2 regions of the Stenotrophomonas sp. Steno-C18 genome follow, and region 2 is predicted to be linked to the other one. Evidence: riboswitches for the same ligand, from Rfam matches in the RefSeq annotation. Region 2 holds a riboswitch; the other holds the start of a gene.
What was found. A riboswitch is a leader RNA that binds a small molecule or an ion and turns the genes downstream of it on or off. The one in region 2 is predicted to bind cobalamin.
Positions count from the first base shown of each region.

Region 1: linked by a shared signal. The riboswitch ahead of btuB (TonB-dependent vitamin B12 receptor) and the one ahead of metE (5-methyltetrahydropteroyltriglutamate--homocysteine S-methyltransferase) in region 2 are both predicted to bind cobalamin.

Region 1 covers NZ_JBWJOX010000003.1:415,053-418,456, reverse strand. The annotation lists gene btuB (TonB-dependent vitamin B12 receptor) at 1-1,467, opposite strand, end outside; cobalamin riboswitch at 1,586-1,822, opposite strand; gene cobT (nicotinate-nucleotide--dimethylbenzimidazole phosphoribosyltransferase) at 1,961-3,031, shown strand; gene AC06FE_RS09110 (histidine phosphatase family protein) at 3,028-3,404, shown strand, end outside.
Region 2 covers NZ_JBWJOX010000002.1:349,197-352,600, reverse strand. The annotation lists gene metE (5-methyltetrahydropteroyltriglutamate--homocysteine S-methyltransferase) at 1-1,739, opposite strand, end outside; cobalamin riboswitch at 1,946-2,179, opposite strand; gene AC06FE_RS06175 (SMR family transporter) at 2,300-2,632, opposite strand; gene AC06FE_RS06170 (tetratricopeptide repeat protein) at 2,755-3,404, shown strand, end outside.

The sequences.
Region 1 (3,404 bases), on a different contig from region 2:
CTCGGCGCCGCGGATGCGGGCCTCGGCGACGTTGACGATGTTGAAGCTGCTGTCGTAGCCGATCAGCTGGTCCACGCGGGTTTCGTACGCGTTCAAGGTCCAGTTCCAGTTGTCGGCGTACTGCGCGATGCCGATGTTCAGGCTCTTGGACTCTTCCGGCTTCAGGTCCGGGTTGCTGAAGCCCGGGTAGTACAGGTCATTGAAGGTCGGTGCCTTGAAGCCGGTGCCGGCGCTGGCGGTCAGGCGGAAGCCGTTGCCGAAGGCGAAGCCGTAACCCAGGCTGCCGGTGGTGTGGTTGCCGAACTGCTCGTTGTCGTCATTGCGCACGCTGGCCTGCAGCGAGTGCGCGCCGAACTGGCCCTGGTACTCGACGAACACGCCGAGGTTGTCGCGGTCCCCGATGTCGTAGGCGGTGGAGCTGGTGACCTTGTCGTTCTGCCAATCGGCACCGGCGGTCAGCTGCTGGCCTTCGGCGAACTGGAAGTCGCCCTGCACGCTGGCGGTGTCGCGACGGGTGTCGAAGTTGCTGGCGAAGGTGCGGCTGCCGTTGGCGGCGAAGTAGTTGTCGGCCTGGTCGCGGTTGCGGCCGACCTGTGCGGTCAGCTGGAACGCATCGGAAGCGGCCCATGCCAGCTTGCCGCCGTAGACCTGCTGGCGGTTGTCGGCCTCGTTGCCGCCGAAGATGCTGCCGTCGTATTCGTTGAAGCTGTCGGCGTTGAGCACGTGGCCTTCCAGGCTCAGCGTGTCGGTCAGCGCATAGCCGCCGCGCACGTTGATGGAGGTGTTGCGGTAGCCGTCGCGGTCCGGTTCATCGGCGAAGCAGCCAGCGCCCCAGCCAGCGGCGGTGCCGCGGCAGGCATTGATGCCATCGGTCTTCTGGTAGCCGCCCTGGGCCGAGATCCAGCCGCGCTCGCCACGGTTGCTGAAGCCGGCGCTGGCCTGGCGCAGGTTGTTGCTGCCGGCGGTGATGGACAGGTTCTGCTGCAGGCCCTGGCCGGCGGTGCGGGTGAAGATCTGGATCACGCCGCCGATGGCCTCGGAGCCGTACAGGCTCGAACGCGGGCCGCGCACGATTTCAACGCGCTCGATCTGGTCCACCGGCAGGTCCTGCAGTGCGGCCATGCCGCTGGTGGCCGAGCCCACGCGCACGCCGTCCACCAACACCAGCACCTGGTTGGAGTTGGTGCCACGCAGGAACAGCGAGGTGATCTTGCCGGTGCCGCCCTGGTTGGCGAAGTCCAGACCGGCGCGGCCGCGCAGCAGCTCCAGCACCGAGTTGGCCTGGCTGCGGTCGATCTGGTCGCGGTCGATCAGCTGCACCGGGATCACGCTGGCCTCGACGGCAACCGGGGTACGGGTGGCGGTGACGGTGACGTCGTCCAGGTCGGTGGTCCTGGACTGCGCGGCGGCAACGGCCGGCAGCGCCATCAGCACGGCGAGGGAGAGGGTGTGGTAATGCAGTTTCATGCTTGCTCCTGGGCCTGCGCGCTCCCGCGCAGACAAACGGGTGGGGCTGCCAGGAGAGGGAAGGGACGGAAGCAGGCGCGCACACGGCGCCGCAGCCGCCGCCATGCCCTCCGCATCGCAACCAGTCGGCTTTCGGGCCGGTCTCCGGACTCGCAGGCGAAGCAGCATGGCTGCTTCCGGTCAGGCGCCTTCCCGTGCCTTGCACAGTGGCGGTGTTGCCTGGCCTTGTCCTGCTTACCGTTGCGGGGGCAGCGCCGGAATGGCGACAGGCTGGAGATCCAGCCGTGCGCGGCACCGGCTTCCCGTTTCAACCCGCCAGCATGGCCGGTGGGTCACCCGAAAGTGCGCGCATTCTATGCCATTGGCCCTGACGGTGCCCGTGAATGCACATCACGCCCTGATGCGCGGTGTCCTGAGGTTCCCTGGCGTGGCGGTCCGCAATCCCGTGGCGGCGGCTAAAATGCCCGATTGCCTTGGCAGTATCGGAACACTCGTGACAGAAACATGGTTCGGGCAGGCCTGCGGGCTGCCTTCGCAGGAGCACCGGCAGCAGGCCATCGCCCGCCAGCGGCAGCTGACCAAGCCGGAAGGCGCGCTGGGCCGGCTGGAAGCCTTGGCCATCGAACTGGCGGCGCTGCAGGGCACGCCGCAGCCACAGGCTCGGCGGGTACCGGTGCTGGTGTTCGCCGGTGACCACGGCGTGGCCGCGCAGGGCGTCTCGGCCTATCCGGCCGAAGTCACCGTGCAGATGCTGCACAACTTCGCCGCCGGCGGTGCCGCCATCGCGGTGCTGGCGCGTGAGCTGGGCCTGCCGTTGCACGTGTGGGACGTGGGCAGCCGCGCCACGCAGCCGATCGCCGGCGTGGTCAGCGACAAGCCCCGACCGGGCACGGACGACTTCAGCGTCGGGGCGGCGATGTCCGCGGCGGATCTGCACGCGGTGTTCGACGCCGGCCGCCGTGCGGTGGATGCGGCCTGTGCCGACGGTGCCGACCTGCTGGTGTTCGGCGAGATGGGCATCGGCAACACCACCGCCGCCAGTGCGCTGGCCGCCGCGCTGGGGCCGCTGCCGCTGGAAGACCTGGTCGGTGCCGGCACCGGCTTGGACGCGGTGCGCATGGTGCAGAAGAAGAACATCATCGCCCGCGCGCTGTCCCTGCACGGCGAGGCGATCAACGCCGCGGCATCGCCCGGGATGGAAGCCCTGCAGCGCGTGGGTGGGCTGGAGATCGCCGCGATCAGCGCGGCGATGATCCGCGCCGCGCAGCGCAGGGTGCCGGTGCTGGTGGATGGCTTCATCGTTTCGGCGGCGGCGCTGGCCGCGGTACGCATCAATCCGGGCGTGCGCCCGTGGCTGCTGTTCTCGCACCAGTCGGCCGAGCGTGGCCACCTGCACCTGCTGGACGCGCTGCAGGCACAGCCGCTGCTGTCGCTGGACCTGCGGCTGGGCGAGGGCTCCGGTGCGGCGCTTGCGTTGCCGCTGGTGCGCATGGCGTGCGCGCTGCACAACGGAATGGCCACCTTTGCCGAGGCGGCGGTCGCCGATCGGGAGGGCACGCCATGATCCTGGACCTGATGCGACATGCCTCCACCGGCCGCTCCGGCCACCTGGACGGCCGTACCGACCCGCCCTTGATCGACGGCGCGATGGATGCGCTGTACCGCAGCCATGCCGGCATCGGCTGGAGCCGGGTGATCAGCTCGCCGCGCCGACGCGCGCTGGACACCGCGCATGCATTGGTGGCCGGCAGCAACCAGTTCTGCGAGATCCACCCGGACTGGGCCGAACTGGATTTCGGTGACTGGGACGGCCTGCACTTCGACCAACTGCCCGCCGAGCAGCTGGCCGCGTTCTACGAGGAACCGCACGACACGGTGCCGCCCAACGGCGAGTCGTGGCCGCAGTTCCAGGCGCGCGTGGAGGAGCAGCTGCATCG
Region 2 (3,404 bases):
GTGCAGGTATCGACGCGCGACTGGTCATCACGCACGAACGACCACTGCAGCACCGTCACCGGCCCGGTCAACATGCCCTTCATCGGCTTGTCGGTGAGCGATTGCGCGTACCGCGACCAGCGCACCGTCATCGGCGCCGGCCGGCTGACGTCGCCGAAGATCACCGGCGGTTTCACGCAGCGCGAGCCGTAGCTCTGCACCCAGCCATTGCCGGTGAAGGCGAAGCCATCGAGCTGTTCGCCGAAGTACTCGACCATGTCGTTGCGCTCGAACTCGCCGTGCACCAGCACGTCCAGGCCGATCTGTTCCTGCACGCGCACACAATGCGCGGTCTGCTCGGCGAGGAAGGCATCGTAGTCGGCATCGGAGAGCTTGCCGGACTTGTTCCGCGCACGGGCCAGGCGCACGTCCTGGGTCTGCGGGAACGAGCCGATGGTGGTGGTCGGGAACGCGGGCAGGCGCAGTGCCTGTGCCTGCTGCAGCTGGCGCTGTACGTGCGGTGTGGCGCGGGCGGCATCGGTGGCGGTCAGCGCGGCTACGCGTGCCTTCACCGCGGGGTTGTGCACACGTGGCGAGCGGCGGCGTGATTCGATGGCCGCACGTGCCTGGTCCAGCGCCGCCTCCGCCGAGGCCTTGCCGTCCAGGGCATCGGCCAGCACGCGCAGTTCCTGCAGCTTCTGGCGCGAGAACGCCAGCCAACTGCGCAGCTCGGCATCGAGCTTCTTCTCCTGGCCAAGGTCCACCGGGCAATGCAGCAGCGAGCACGAGGGTGCCAGCCACAGCGTGTCCGGTCCCCGATGGCCCAGGGCGTAACGCGCCAGGATCAGCGCATTGTCCAGCGCGGCGCGCCAGATGTTGCGGCCGTTGACCAGCCCCAGCGACAGGATGCGCGTGGCCGGCAGGGCATGCAGCACGGCGTCGAGCTGCTCCGGCGCACGCACCAGGTCCACGTGCAGGCCATCGACCGGCAGCGACGTGGCCAGCGCGAGGTTGTCACCCAGCGCACCGAAGTAGGTGGCCAGCAGCAGCTGTGGGCGCGGCACATCGGCCAGATAACGGTAGGCGCGCTCGAAGGCGGCGCGGGCAGTGTCGTCCAGGTCCTGCACCAGTACCGGCTCGTCCAGCTGCACCCATGCCGCACCGGCGTCCTTCAGTTCGGCCAGCAGTTGCGCGTACACCGGCAGCAGGCGATCAAGCAGGGCCAGCGTATCGCTGCCGTCGGTGGCCTTGGACAGCCGCAGGAAGCTCACCGGGCCCAGCAGCACCGGCCGGGTCTCGATGCCCAGTGCCCGGGCTTCGCGGTACTCGCTCAACGGCTTGTCGGCATGCAGCGTGAAGGCCTGGTCCTGGGTGAGTTCGGGCACCAGGTAGTGGTAGTTGGTGTCGAACCACTTGGTCATCTCCAGCGCGTGCAGGTCCACGCCGTCGCGCTGCAGGCCGCGTGCCATGGCGAAGTAGCCGTCCAGCGGCGCGCGCTGCGCCAGTGCCCGGTAACGCTGCGGGATGGCATCGAACAGCACCGCGGTGTCGAGCACCTGGTCGTACAGGCTGAAGTCGTTGCTCGGCGGTACGTCGACGCCGGCATCGCGTTGCAGCCGCCAGTGGCGGGCACGTAGTTCGGCGGCGGTCGCCTGCAGTTGCGCGGCATCGGTCTCGCCGCGCCAATAGCTTTCCAGCGCGTGCTTGAGTTCGCGGCGCGCGCCGATCCGGGGGAACCCCAGGTTGGTAACGATAGTCATGTCAGTGTCCTCATTGCATTGGGCATTGAGGAACGAAGGAACCGCGCATCGTGCGCGGCCTTGCAGCCACGTCCGCCACGCCAGCGACCTTCGCCCCCGCGGGCGAACCGGATTCATGGCGGGGACACGGCGGACCGGCCCGCGGCGAGGCAGGGCATCGGTACCGGCCGCCTCCCCGCGGAGGCTCCAGGTCGAATCGAGGGACGGCAGGTCCCCCGGCCAAGGCCGGTATTCGGGCTGATGGACACGGGCACCGGGATGCCCACCTACTGGCCGTCGCTTCCCGGGGATGAACCCAGTGCTGGATGACGGCGGTTGTTTCCATTCACCGCTGCGGGGCAGCTCCGGAATGGCGGCACGAGGCCGCTTCACCGGATTCCCGTTTAAATTCATCCCTTCATGCGGATAGAGGGATGAATACCTGGGGCGCGCACAAAATAGGCCGGACCGCGCGCGCGGTCAAGCGATGGTTTCCATGCAAGGCGGCGGCTGCCGGAAGCGCACCACGCACGGGTGTTCGCCCCGGCCCCGGCCGCAAGCGCTGCCGTGCCGGGCGGCATTCAGTGTGCAGTGGAGTGCGAGAACACGTTGATCACCACCACGCCGGCGCAGATCAACCCGATGCCGATCAGCGCCGGCAGGTCCAGTTTCTGCTTGAACACGAACAGGCCAATCAGCGAGATCAGCACGATCCCCACCCCGGACCAGATGGCATAGGCGATGCCGGTGGGCACGGTCTTCATCACCATCGACAGCAACCAGAAGCACACCCCATAGCCGAACAGCGCACCCAGCGTGGGCCAGAGCCGGGTCATGCCATCGGAGGCCTTGAGCAGGGAGGTGGCAGCCACTTCCAGCGCGATGGCGCAGGCGAGCAGGGCATAGGCGTTCATGACGATGGCCGGCAGGGGGAAGAGGGGATTCTAGCGATGGTCGTACCGGGGGTCTTACGGGGCCTGCGTAGAGTGGCCGCCGGCTGCAGCCATGGCGGTCTGCGCAGGGGCAGGAGAGCGACGTGGTCAGGGCAACGGGCAAGCGACAGGGGCGCCGCCAGGCGAAGGGGGGGATGCAGCCGCGCCGGGGAGGCGTGCGCTTCATGCTGCTGGCGGCCCTGTTGTGCCCGGGGATGGCAACGAACGTGCTGGCACAGCATCGTGCTTACAACGTACCGGCCAGCGTGCCCGCGGCCGAGGTGCCGCAGCGGGAAGCCGAACGCCGGCAACTGTTCCAGCAGGTGCTGGACAACCCGGCCGACCTGGAGGCCGGGTTTGCCTATGCGGTGCTGTCCACGCGCCTGGGCGATTACGAAGCCGCCATCGCCACCTATGAGCGCATGCTGATCGAGCGGCCGGGTACGCCGCGGCTGCAGCTGGAACTGGCCGCGCTGTACTTCCGCCTGGGGGCCTATCCACGCGCGCGCCAGCTGTTCGAGAAGGTGCACGCGTTGCCGGAAACGCCGGATGCGGTACAGCGCCGGATCCGCGGCTACATGGCGGTGATCGACGGCGAGCAGAAGCGCGAAGGTGGCTTCTCCGGTCGGGTCAGCCTCGGCGCACGGGTGGAAAGCAATGCCAACGGTGCACCGGACCGGCATGCGATCAGCCTCAACGGCCTGGACTTCGAGCTCAGCCCGGACTCGCGCGCGGCCGGTGATGCCAGCGGCCA